DNA from 4 places in the Sedimenticola thiotaurini genome. Region 3 is predicted to be linked to each of the others. Evidence: predicted binding sites of a transcription regulator. Region 3 holds the regulator's gene; each other region holds the start of a gene.
The links. The regulator FliA, encoded in region 3, starts transcription of late flagellar genes. The targets are predictions, from matches to a motif close to GCTAAAGTTNNNNNNNNNNCNGCCGATA.

Region 1 (3,118 bases), 1.3 Mb from region 3:
GCAGCCGACGGGAGAGTCTGTCACGTCTGAACCGCTCCACGTTGAGCAGTAACATACCCAGGTAGAGCAGCCACAGCAGCAGCAACAGGAACCAGCCGCCGGCGCCGAACAGGGTGTAGGCGAGCAGAACGCCGCCCATTACCAGTGTGGCCCGTTTCAGGCACACCCGCCGATAAGCCAGCACAATAGCCGCAACCGGAAACAGCAGAAACCAGAAAAGTGTCGAAACCATCCCCTATATCCCCAGAAAACCAGATTCAAGTTGCCATCTCGGCGGCATGGATCATACCGACCCTACCGCACTTTAAAGAGTAGGTCAGAACAGTTGAGAGGTAAATGCGGTAAGGTCGTCGGACCGGACGACCTTACTGTGCAGCGGAAGAACTGGATCGCTTCAGGCTTGGGTTGCCAATTTAAAATGGTCACCCAGGTCCACCATCTCGCCGGAAAGTTCAGCCAGTTTCCGGGTTGATTGGCTGGTTGTGGCTCCGGACTCATGCACCTGAATGGAGAGGTCGTTGGCACTGACAATATTTCGATTGACCTCCTCCGCCACGGACCGCTGTTCTTCGGCGGCACTGGCGATCTGCAGATTCGCACCACTGATAATATTGATCCCCTGGGTGATCTGCCCCAGCGCAGCGCCCGCCTCCTCTGCCAGCACGACAGTGGATTCCACTTTTTCGGTTCCCTGCTGCATGGCACTGGCGGCGTTCCGGGTCCCAGTCTGCAGGCGTTCAATCATAGCCTGAATATCCTGGGTGGACTTGCGGGTCTTGTCAGCCAGAGTGCGCACCTCGTCAGCGACCACGGCGAAACCGCGGCCGTGTTCACCGGCCCGCGCCGCTTCAATGGCGGCATTCAGGGCCAGCAGGTTGGTCTGCTCAGCAATGCCATGGATCATATCGACCACAGAGCCGATCTCTGTCGAATCCGCTTCCAGGGCCCGCACTTCACCCGCCAGGCCCTGTATCTCCCCGGACAATTGACTGATGGCATTCACTACCTGGGAGACTTTCTGATTACCCTGTTGCGCCAGTTGATCCGCATCCTCGGCCTGCTGGGCGGTTTCGGTGGCGTTTTTCGCCACCTCCTGGATAGTCATGGTCATCTCGTTCATAGCGGTGGCCACCATCTCCATCTCGCTACGTTGCCGGGACAGCGCCTGCTGGTTTGACTCGGTAATGCCGGCAACCTCGTCAGAAGCCCCGTTTACCTGTCCTGCCATGGCAACCAGCCGCTGAATCACATCCCCCAGTTGCTGTTGCACCTGGTTGACACTCTCCGCAATCCGTCCGAACTCATCCCGGCTATCCAGCGTCATGGAACTGGATAGATCCCCTTCCGCAATCTTGCCTAACTGATTCTGAATCCGAATGGCGGGCCTGACCAGTTGGGAGTTGATGAACAGCAGGATGACGGCCGCGGTCAGGATAAAGATCACTGCCAGTATTGCCGCGCTCAGCTGCAACCCCTTTTTACTCTGCTCGATCTGTCGCTCAGCCGCATTGAACGCGACCTTACCGATCTCTCCGATCGCCTTCTCCAGTAACTGGGTCGGAGCGCGGTCGATACCCGCCACCAGGGCGTCGCTGGCCCGATGATCAAAGCCGGAGTCCTTGAAGCGCTGCAAACCCAGGCGATACTGCTCCCCGATAGCTTTATGGGCATTAAGAAAATCCGTCACCATCTGCCCGATCGGTCCATCAAGACGCTGTCGGAGCGTCTCCCCGGTGCGCTGGATATCGGCCTCTATATTTTCAAAACGGCTCCAGTACTTATCCAACTGCTGGCTGTCCGAACCCCGAAGCAGCACATTCTTCCACTCCTGGACCTGTTTCTTGAACTGAAAGGCCAGGCTCTCCACCTGACGCTCATTATCCACTTGTTGAAAAATCACCTGCTCCACATGCACGACACTCTGCCAGGCCGAGTAATATCCATACAGCACCACCGCCGTCACGATCATCATCGCGACGGCCACCAAGGTCAGCAATTTCCCCCGAATACTATTAAACTTCATCGCAAAACTCTCCGTAATACTATCCGTGACCGCACTTGACAATTGCTGAATATCCAGCACTGATTCGATAATTTCAGTATGTTGACTGCCGGTGGAAACCGACACTTGAAGCGGTTCAATCGGGCACAGGAAGATCCCGATGAAAGAAACCGATCAACCTTACCCGGTATCGGCGGAGCAACCGATCACTTGAGCGGTTTTCTATTGTTAGGGAGCGATATTCAACCCCGGGCCAATACTTTTATTCCTTGGCACATAAGGACTCGCTCACCGCAGATTCCGGCCGGGGTAATCATGCATAAAACGGATAACCAGTAGCGGCGATGTCCGGATAGGGTCCGGCAGCAGAAAGGCGGCTAGATGGCCAGTATCTCCAGCAATTCATCACTGCTCATCACCTGACAATAGATCATGTTGATGATCTCCAGCTCCCGGCGATGCAGTTGCTCCGTACCGGCGGCACAGCCGTCCTCAATGACGATCACGTTAAAACTCTCATCAGCCAGACTGCGCACCGTGGAGGAGACACACTGGTCGGTGAAGATACCGGTCATCACGACGTTTTTGACTCCCATATTCTGCAGTATCAGGCGCAGGTTGGTGCCGGTGAGTGCACTGTCGGTGGTCTTGGTCACCACTACTTCACCCGGCTGGGGAGAAAGCTCCGGGACGATCTGGGAACTCGGCTCATCTTTGGGCAGCAACAGGTAGTTCCAACCCGGCTTCTTCTGGCTCAGGGATCGATCCCGGCCATCGTCAAGCAGACAGGCGATACGGGCATGCAGCACATCCATGCCATGAGCGCGGAATCCCGTTTGCAATTTTTGTACTGTCGGTATGACTATCTCGCGCATTCGCTTGATAAAGGGAGACCAGCGCGTCCGCTGTACCGGATCATCGGCGAGTTGCATATAGATATTCTGGATATCTATAGTAAGCAGTACAGTCTCCTGGGGATTAAGCAACGGATCATCGGGCTCGGGAGCACCCTCATAATAGAAAGAGCGATAATCGGTTTTCCAGCCCATAGTTCCTCCTGTCGGTTGGAGCATTAATTGTGAATCCGTGCGGATTAACCGCGAATGTGCTTAGCAT
Region 2 (3,118 bases), 960 kb from region 3:
CGATTGGTCGGATCATCTATATCCTGCAGACAGGCACTGCAGGTTGCCGCATCCGGTACAATACCGGTATGAATATCGCCGCCCCGGCTTTCGATAATCTCGAACCGGGTATAGTCCGGCTGCTCGCCGGGTGGCAATGGTTGCCGCTCTATGCCATCGATTCTGGCCAGCGGTGGTGGATGCCGGGCGATTAAATCGGTCAGTTGGTCGATGGCGGACTTGCTGCCCACCGCATCAATCAATACACCCTGCGCATCATTCCAGACTGCGCCAAGCAGTTCGCAGCGATTGGCAAAATTCCAGACCGTCGGTCTGAAGCCGACCCCCTGTACCAAGCCACGTACCCGGATTCGCTCTGCGTAGGGTTTAACACTCATCTTGTTTATTGATATTTGAAGCGGTTTAAGATTAAGACCAGTGTAACCCTACCCCGGAGCCAGGGCGAAGAGAAAAAATGGCGGAGATTGAGAAACGCTTCAGTGGTTCTGATGCTGACCCAGTCCTTCCAGAACCGCAGCGGCCAGCTCTTCAGTAACAAACTTCGTCAGTGCAGCGTCTGCGCCACTGGCCGCCGCATACTCCTGACTGACAACACCGGCCAGTGAGGTATGCAGCAATATATAGACAGATGAAAAATCCTCATCCTTGCGCAACTCCCTGGTCAGGGTATAACCATCCATTTCGGGCATTTCAATATCTGAAATAATCAGGTCAACGGTGCGACCTTCTTCATGCAGTGCATGAAGTAACTCCAGCGCCTCCTTGCCATCATTAGCCATTACCGGCTCTATATCCATCATAGCCAGGGTCTGGGATATCTGTTTTCTGGCCAGGCCGGAATCATCCACCACCAGGATCAACTTTCGACGCAACTGTTCCAGTTGCTCTGCTGACAGGCTGAGCCCCTTCCCGGTACTGTCAGGTGGCGGAGCCACTTCATTCAGTACCCGTTCTACGTCGATCACTTCGACAATAGTGTCCTCCACATTGATCACACCGGTAATGTAGCTGAATCGTCCTGATAATGACGGCGGTGGTTGAATGGCATCCCAATCCAGAGGAATAATCTTGTCCACTTTCTTTACCAGGAAGCCCTGCAGGGAACGATTAAACTCCGAGATAATAATCGAACAATCGGCAAGCTCCGACGCATCCTTGCTACCCGTAAATCCCAGGGTGGCAGAGATATCGATGACCGGAAACGGTTTGCCCCGTAACCGGGCAATACCGATAATTGCCGGATGGGCTCTGGGAAGCGTGTTCATGGCGCGATAGGGAACGATCTCCTTGATCTTCAGAACATTGATACCAAACACCTGACGACCAAACAGACTGAACAGCAGCACGCGCTGTTGCGAGCCCTTTTGATTATTTCTTTGCATTGTATTTTGAGTAGTCACAACTATGGCTGCACATTAGATTATTTAGGAGTGATGGGCGGAAACGATCCGGGTTGTCTTGCTCACCCTGCTTGGAGCTATATAGCGACCGAGATAAATCTAACTTGAACCGCACCGGTTAATCTTTTCTACACAAGCTCTGCTAATGGTTATGAACAGAACCGATGTTGGTGCCAACCCTGACTGAATGAATCAGATCGGTACTCACACAAGGATCGATGGAGATAATTTAAGAATAAAAAATAAAATTATCGCGCCCAGTTTAAGAGGAGTATCGTATTTATTCGTAAAACCTTTGAATTTTTTTCAATTTTTGACAATAAAGTATTGGCAACAGTATCCAACTTTGGCAATATTCGACCGGTGGAAGACTCTACTACCCGTCGCAATTCATACACTCTTATGGGGAACCTCTGATGGTCACGAAAAAAGCAAGAACCACGAAGAAACGCGTCGCCAAGAAAACGGCTGTTCGCGCAACCAGAACTACCGCTGCCAAAAAAGCAGCTCCCAGCATCTCTCCGGTTACTGAACTTGAACAGTCAATTGCAAAATCCCAGGTTCAATTGGCCAAGCTTTACGAAAAAGAGGTAACTAAGGCACAGAAGGGTGTAGAGAAGATCAAGGGGCAGCTGGATAAGGCTGTAGCACGACAGGCAACACTACGGGACAAAAAGAACGCCGTGGCAGAAAAAGTTGCCGCCAACCGCACAGCCGCTACACAGAAACAGCTTGAGCGGGCTCGTGAAACCCTGCGTACAGCAAGCCAGAAGGTTTCCGAACTTCGTGAGCAGATGAAGAGCGCCAAACAGGCTCTCAAAGATGCCATCGCAGCACAGAAGAAGTCTGTTGCACAACAGAAAGCCATGGCCAAGTTTGAAAGTGACTGGGCTAAGGCCACGGCACCGAAGAAAAAACGCAAAACCACGGCCAAGCGTCGTCCGCGCAAAACAACTGCCCGGAAAGCGTCAACTCCTGCAACTAATGAAAGCGCAGCCAGCGAATAAACGCCGGTAGCGGGATCTCTTTTTTTTACAAAGAGATCCCGACAGTGAAAAGCCCGCCCCGATTATAGGAAGCGGGCTTTTATTTTGTCCGGAGCTCTGCAGGAACAGAACCTCGCTACATTTCCGGCCCATCAAATGGTTATCCCCCGGCCTCCAGATTGAGCCACCCAGCCGGTTCGGCATTTGAACTGCGCAGATTAAATCTGCCGCTGCGCCACTCAATACTGATGCCATCCGTATACGCCACCAGTCACCTGCCCCTATAGTTGTCCAACACCGGTTTGATTGCAGCCGCCGGGTTGGCAAGCTGACTGTTGATATCCCCCGGTGAGGGGTACAGCGCAATTCGGTCATTCACTAAAGCAGATAAGGGTTGCCACTATATTGAAACCAGTTCCGCCATTAACAAACAGAAAATCATACCGCTATTGCAGTAGAAAAAATCCTGAAAACAGTGGTGCACACTCATCTTACCGTCGTGTTCAGCACCCTCCCGCTCCATCCGTTCATTGATAAATAGATGACGGATTTGCTCTGCTCACCTCCCCGCCATGCTAAGCAATCATCTCCAGGGTGCTCCACACCTATCAGGAATCATGAATAATTCTGCTGCCCGGATACTTGAACAGAAACGCTTCGATAGGCAAACCGACAGCGAGCGCACTCTTGAGCATATCGCCAGAGAGATGCATGTCGCCACCACACACCACC
Region 3 (3,118 bases):
ATTTCTCCGTCATGCTGATCACATAGGTGAGTCGCTCACTGGCATCCGGAATATCCACCTGGGCCATCTCGTTGATGCGTGGGTCCAGCAAAAATTCATTGATCGCTTCATGCAGTTCGCGGGTCAGACGACCCACTTCCAGAAACAGTTTGCTCTCAATGCCTTCGGTGAGCTGAGAGCTAACATGGATCGCCTCCGCTTCGTTCCCTGCTTCCAGGTGAGCCACCAGTTGCTTGGCCAGCATCAGACGTTCGTCAATGTCCATGTATTTCTCCAGACGGATTCGTCATGATTGCCGCTCAGCTATCTACACGTTCAAAAATCTTGTTGATCTTCTCTTCCAGGGTCACCGCAGTAAACGGCTTGACGACATAACCATTGACTCCGGCCTTGGCCGCCTCGATGATCTGCTCACGCTTCGATTCGGCGGTTACCATCAGCACCGGAAGCTTGACCAGGTTCGGATCGGCACGCACTGCCTTGAGCAGATCAATACCGGTCATGCCGGGCATATTCCAATCGGTTACCAGGAAATCAAAGTTACCTGACTGCAACATGGGTAACGCGGTATTACCATCATCTGCCTCCTGGGTATTGGTGAACCCCAGGTCCCGCAGCAGATTCTTAATAATCCGTCGCATTGTGGAGAAGTCGTCCACAATGAGAATCTTCATGTTTTTATTCAAGGCAACCTCCAAACTCGATGCCATTATTTGTTTTTACCGACCGATCAGAGTTTGTCTGCATCGGACAACCAATCTGCTAGACGGGCACGTAACCGCAGTGTTGCCTGGCTGTGAATCTGGCACACTCTCGATTCACTGACCCCCAGAACCTGTCCAATCTCCCGCAGGTTCATCTCTTCATCGTAATAGAGTGCAATCACCAATCTCTCTCGTTCCGGCAGACCGGCAATCGCCTCTGCCAGGGCCTGTTTGAATGCATCCCGCTGCATCCCCTCGAACAGACCGGCCGACTCAGTGTTGTCGCCATCAAACGGAAGCTCGCCAACTGCCTGCAACTCTTCAATACTGAAGATTCTGCAACCGGCGGCATCCTGCAGGATCCGATGGTACTGGACCAGATCCATATCCAGCACTTCAGCTACCTCCACATCCCGTGCGTCGCGGCCCTGTTCATTTTCGATGGCCCGCATGGCGTCTGCCACCATACGCGCCTTTCGGTGCACGGAACGGGGAGTCCAGTCGCTACGCCGGATCTCGTCCAGCATGGAGCCCCGGATTCGGATCCCGGCATAGGTTTCGAAACTCGCTCCCTGGCTGGGATCATAATTCCTGCTCGCTTCAAGCAGGCCGATCATTCCCGCCTGAATCAGATCATCCGCCTGCACATTGGGCGGCAATCGGTTCATCAGGTGGTAGGCAATCCGTTTGACCAGCGGCGCATGTCGATCCACCAGCGTATCCGCATCCATCTCCTGGATGGCCGTATAGCTAGCAAGCCCGCTCACCGGCTCATCTCCTGATTCTGGCTGCTGTACTGGATCAGCCGCTCCACGAAGAACTGCAGATGACCACCAGCGCCATCCGGTACAGGCCAGTTATCGGCCTTCTGCGCCAGATTCTTGAATATTTTTGCTATATGGCTACGCGGATTGGCCTGAACCACCGGTTTTTGTGATTTCACGGCCTTTCTGAGATTTTCGTCATACGGAATACTGCCCATGTAGGTGAGCATAACATCCAGGTACTGGTCCGTAACCCGGCACATCTTGTTATACAGGTTGCGCCCCTCTTCAGCACTGCGGGTCATGTTGGCCAGGATTCGGAAACGGTCCAGACCATACTCCCGATTCAACAGCTTGATCATGGCGTAGGCATCGGTAATCGACGCCGGTTCGTCACACACCACAACGATAACCTCCTGTGCCGCCCGGCTGAAGCTCACCACCGTATCCGAGATACCGGCTGCGGTGTCGATAATCAGTACATCCAGATCATTGCCGACATCACTGAAGGCCCTGATCAATCCGGCGTGTTCCGCCGCGCTCAGCTCAGCCATCTGCTGAACACCCGAGGCACCCGGCACAACCCGAATACCCGCAGGCCCCTGCAGAACCACCTCTTCCAGGGTGCGCTCACCGCTCAATACGTGGGACAGGTCATACTGGGGATGTAAGCCGAGCACCACGTCGATGTTGGCCAAACCGAGGTCGGCATCCAGCAGCATCACGCGACGCCCCATTTCAGCCATTGAAACGGCCAGATTGACCGATATGTTGGTCTTTCCAACGCCGCCCTTACCTCCGGTAACGGCGATCACTCGTACAGGTCTGGGTTGTACCATGCGTCTTAATCCTGCTGCTTGATCTGTAATTGCGTCAGCCATGAGCATTTGCTCTCGCACCTCCGAGGGCCAGTGCCAGGTATTCATCGGAATACCCACCTTCTCCGGTACTACAGGCGACCGCCTTGCTGACCAGTGTGTGTGAACGGGCCAGGTGCAGATCTTCCGGCACCTTCTGGCCATCGGCGACAAATGCCAGCGGTAACGCCTTATGGATCAACGCGGACAGCGCCCCGCCCAGTGAGCCGGTCTCATCCACCTTAGTGAGAATACAGGCCTCCGGCCTGGCAGTGCCAAAGGCGCCGATCGTCTGGATCAGAGATGAGTAGTCGGTGGCCGCAGAGAGGGTGAGAAAACTGCGCACACCCTGTCCGGCCACATCCAGCATGGAGAGCTGTTCACTGAGCCTGACATCCCGCTGACTCATTCCGGCGGTATCGATCAGGACCAGTCGCTTGCCGGTCAGGCCGTTCAATGCAACAGCCAGTTCCTCCCGGGTACTCGCCGTGCGCACCGGCACGTCCAGTATTCTGGCGTAGGTGTTCAACTGCTCCTGGGCACCGATACGGTAGTTATCGGTCGAGATCAGTGCGATCTGATGGGTGCCGTGGCGCAGGGCGAAACGGGCCGCCAGCTTTGCCACCGTGGTGGTCTTGCCTACCCCGGTGGGTCCGATCAGGGCGAATACGCCACCCTGCTCCAGCAGATCATCGCCCACTGTCTCCATTTTTGCCGCCAGATGGTAAAGCGCCTTTCGCCACGCCTGGTCCGCATTGGTGGCATCGCTAACAAGCTCCACCAGTTCACAGCA
Region 4 (3,118 bases), 1.7 Mb from region 3:
AGCGCGTCGATAAAACGTTCAATATTTGTGCTATCCGCCTGATTCATAATCGCTGCCTGTCCGGCGCTCGGTTTTCTGTTTCATCCGTTGTCCGCATCATACCCGCACAGTGAGCAACCGCCCACATCCCGGTCAGCGCCGGGTGATTGCACCCTGACCGGTTAATGGGGGATCATAGGCCGCACTTTCATCAGCCGACTCAAAACCATGAAATTTCACGGCCCTGCCCCCGACAACCAGACGACACCCTGTACCGGTATCCTGCTGACCAACCTGGGCACCCCTGACTCCGCCTCGGTCAGGGATGTCAGAGACTATCTGCGGGAGTTCCTCAGTGATCCCCGGGTGGTGGAGTTTCCCCGTCCGCTCTGGTGGCTGGTCCTGAACGGTATTATTCTGCGCATCCGTCCCAAGCGCTCCGCCGCCGCCTATCGCAAGGTCTGGACCGATCAGGGGTCGCCTCTGCTGGTCATCTCCCGTGAAATAGCTGCAGCACTGCAACAGAGCCTGGCACAGCGCGTTGACGGTTCGGTCAAGGTGGTGCTGGCCATGCGCTACGGCTCACCCTCCATCGCTGCCGGACTGGAGACGCTGCGCCAGGCCAACGCGCAACGGATTCTGGTGCTGCCCCTCTATCCGCAGTACTCCGCCACCACCACTGCATCCACTTTCGATGAGATCAGCCGGGTGTTGCGACAGTGGCGCTGGCTGCCCGAACTGCGCTTTATTAATCACTACCATGCGGAGCCAGGCTATATCGACGCCCTGGCAAAGAGCGTCCAACAGTTTTCCGCAACCCATGGTGAATGTGATCGACTGCTGCTCTCATTTCACGGCATCCCCCAATCCTATGCCGACCAGGGCGACCCCTACGCCGACCAGTGCCGCATCACGGCAGACCGGCTGGCCGCCGCCCTGGACCTGCCCCAGGACCGGTGGGCCTTCAGCTTCCAGTCACGGGTCGGCCGGCAGCCCTGGCTGCAACCCTACACCGACAAGACCCTGCAGCAGTGGGGAGCCGAGGGGGTCAGGCGGGTCCACGTAATCTGCCCCGGTTTCCCCGCCGACTGCCTGGAGACCCTGGAGGAGATCGGCGAAGAGAATCGGGAGTACTTCCTCTCCGCCGGCGGTAGCGAGTATCACTATATCCCCTCCCTGAACAGCACGCCGACCCATATTGAAGCACTGACTGACCTTATTCAGCGCCACTTGTGGCGGGACGCCTGAGCGAAACCGGTGCTGTCGCCCCCTTGATAATCACAACCAGTTATCTGTATATCAATTTATTTAATTATTGATTTTTTTAAAGATTAGCGGCGACTAGCCGAATATTTCCCTAAATCAATAATAAGTCAGGTAACCGTTTATGAAACCAAGCATCCTGCGCACACTGCTTTTCGCCTATATAGGATTCGGTCTGATCATGGGGCTGCTGTTCCCCCTGTATGCCCAGCTCTTTGTAGAGTGGAAACCGGGCATGCAGCTCTGGTTCAACATCGGCTGTATTATCGCCGGCCTGAGCATCGGCGCGGTCAACTACCTGGTCTGCAAACAGGTACTGTTGCGCCGTCTGCAGCGTATATCGGCAGTGGCCCAGGCCATCAGCAGCAACGACATCAGCCACCAGTGCAACCTGGTGAGCCATGACCTGATCGGTGAAATAGTCACCAGTTTCAACCAGATGTCAGCCAACCTGCGGGACATGATCAGCCGTATCGGCAACGCCACCCAAACACTGGACACAAACACCCAGCAGCTTGCCGACATCGCCCGGGAGGAACAGGAACAGACCGCCCAACAGCAGGCTGAGAGTCAACAGGCAGTTCAAGCGGTTGACGAAATCAGCGAGAGTATTCACGAAGTATCCGGAATGGCAGTTGAGGTTGCCAGCTCCTCGGAGCTGGCCGATCAGTCCGCCAAAGAGAGTACGCTCATTGCCACGGAAGCGATCGGTTCCGTGGCAGCACTGATTACCGACCTGAACAAGGCCGGGGACGTGATCAGTCAGGTGGATGAGAAGAGCGCCAGCATCGGCATGGTGATGGATGTGATCCGCAGTATTGCCGAGCAGACCAATCTGCTGGCCCTGAATGCAGCCATTGAAGCGGCCCGGGCCGGTGAACAGGGCCGTGGATTCGCCGTGGTGGCGGATGAAGTGCGGACCCTGGCGACACGGACCCAGGAGTCCACCGAAGAGATCGAAAAAATCATCGGCCAGTTGCAGGGCGGTTCCCAGTCCGCCGTCAAGGTGATGGATAACGCGCGCAACCGGGCAATAGAGACCGAAGAGCATTTTGAACGTGCCGCCGAACTGCTGGCGGAGATCGCCGGCGCCATCTCCTCGGTGACCCGGATCAGCAACAATCTGTCCGCTGCCACCTCTTCCCAGGACGCCCTGATTGGAACCATCAAAACGCACATGGCACAGATCGATCAATCCAACCAGAGGAGTTCCGCAGGCGCCCTGCAACTATCCGAATCCAGTGACCAGCTGAGCGCCCAGACCCAGGAGTTGCGAGCCATGCTGGATCAGTTCAAACACTGACCGTAACGCCGTTTCGCGGCCACCGCCAAGTATTGGGCAGACATAAAAAAACCCGGCATACAGCCGGGCTTTCTTTGGTTCTGAAAGACTGTTATTTCAGCTTTCCAATACCGAGCATTTTCAGGATGTACTTCTCATAAATCGGCTCGGTAGTCCCCTTCTTCATCTTGCGGATGAAATATTTCTCGAAGGCAATCTTGGCCATGTGTACCCATTTGCCCTTCTTGAACCAGGCCACGTTTCTGGGCGGGATCTGCGGCAGCGCCACGAAGGCCGCACCGGTATCACCCATATCCGCCAGACAGATGGCGTTCCAGGTCGCGTTGGTTGAAGGCTCCCGGCCAGCCAGATCGTCAGCGATGTTATGCACGATAGCCGTCACCATGGATTCGATCATATAGCCGGTTTTGGGTGCACCGGTGGGAACCACCGTCGCCTCTACCGGCGGAATAGCGATACAGACACCGGCCGAGTAGATGTTCTGGAAGGTGGGATTTCTCTGGTGGGAATCCACCATGACGAATCCGCGCGGATTACACAGCCCTTCCACATTGGCGACCGCATCCACACCCT

Region 1: AAY24_RS01180 (methyl-accepting chemotaxis protein) is a predicted target of FliA. The motif match lies at 2,191-2,218, and genes of this name have one in related genera.
Region 2: AAY24_RS02810 (chemotaxis protein) is a predicted target of FliA. The motif match lies at 1,483-1,510, and genes of this name have one in related genera.
Region 4: AAY24_RS17795 (methyl-accepting chemotaxis protein) is a predicted target of FliA. The motif match lies at 1,303-1,330, and genes of this name have one in related genera.

The regions. Positions count from the first base shown of each region.
Region 1 is NZ_CP011412.1:273,170-276,287, reverse strand. It holds gene AAY24_RS01185 (acyl-CoA dehydrogenase) at 1-232, opposite strand, end outside; gene AAY24_RS01180 (methyl-accepting chemotaxis protein) at 395-2,023, opposite strand; gene AAY24_RS01175 (cysteine hydrolase family protein) at 2,380-3,051, opposite strand.
Region 2 is NZ_CP011412.1:641,790-644,907, reverse strand. It holds gene hypF (carbamoyltransferase HypF) at 1-377, opposite strand, end outside; gene AAY24_RS02810 (chemotaxis protein) at 477-1,382, opposite strand; gene AAY24_RS02805 (hypothetical protein) at 1,817-2,407, shown strand; gene AAY24_RS19670 (hypothetical protein) at 2,787-2,876, opposite strand; gene AAY24_RS19090 (hypothetical protein) at 3,004-3,118, shown strand, end outside.
Region 3 is NZ_CP011412.1:1,603,876-1,606,993, forward strand. It holds gene AAY24_RS07265 (protein phosphatase CheZ) at 1-265, opposite strand, end outside; gene cheY (chemotaxis response regulator CheY) at 300-674, opposite strand; gene AAY24_RS07275 (RNA polymerase sigma factor FliA) at 731-1,471, opposite strand; gene AAY24_RS07280 (MinD/ParA family protein) at 1,468-2,307, opposite strand; gene flhF (flagellar biosynthesis protein FlhF) at 2,342-3,118, opposite strand, start outside.
Region 4 is NZ_CP011412.1:3,853,882-3,856,999, reverse strand. It holds gene xerD (site-specific tyrosine recombinase XerD) at 1-47, opposite strand, end outside; gene hemH (ferrochelatase) at 208-1,227, shown strand; gene AAY24_RS17795 (methyl-accepting chemotaxis protein) at 1,367-2,545, shown strand; gene AAY24_RS17790 (NAD(P)/FAD-dependent oxidoreductase) at 2,637-3,118, opposite strand, start outside.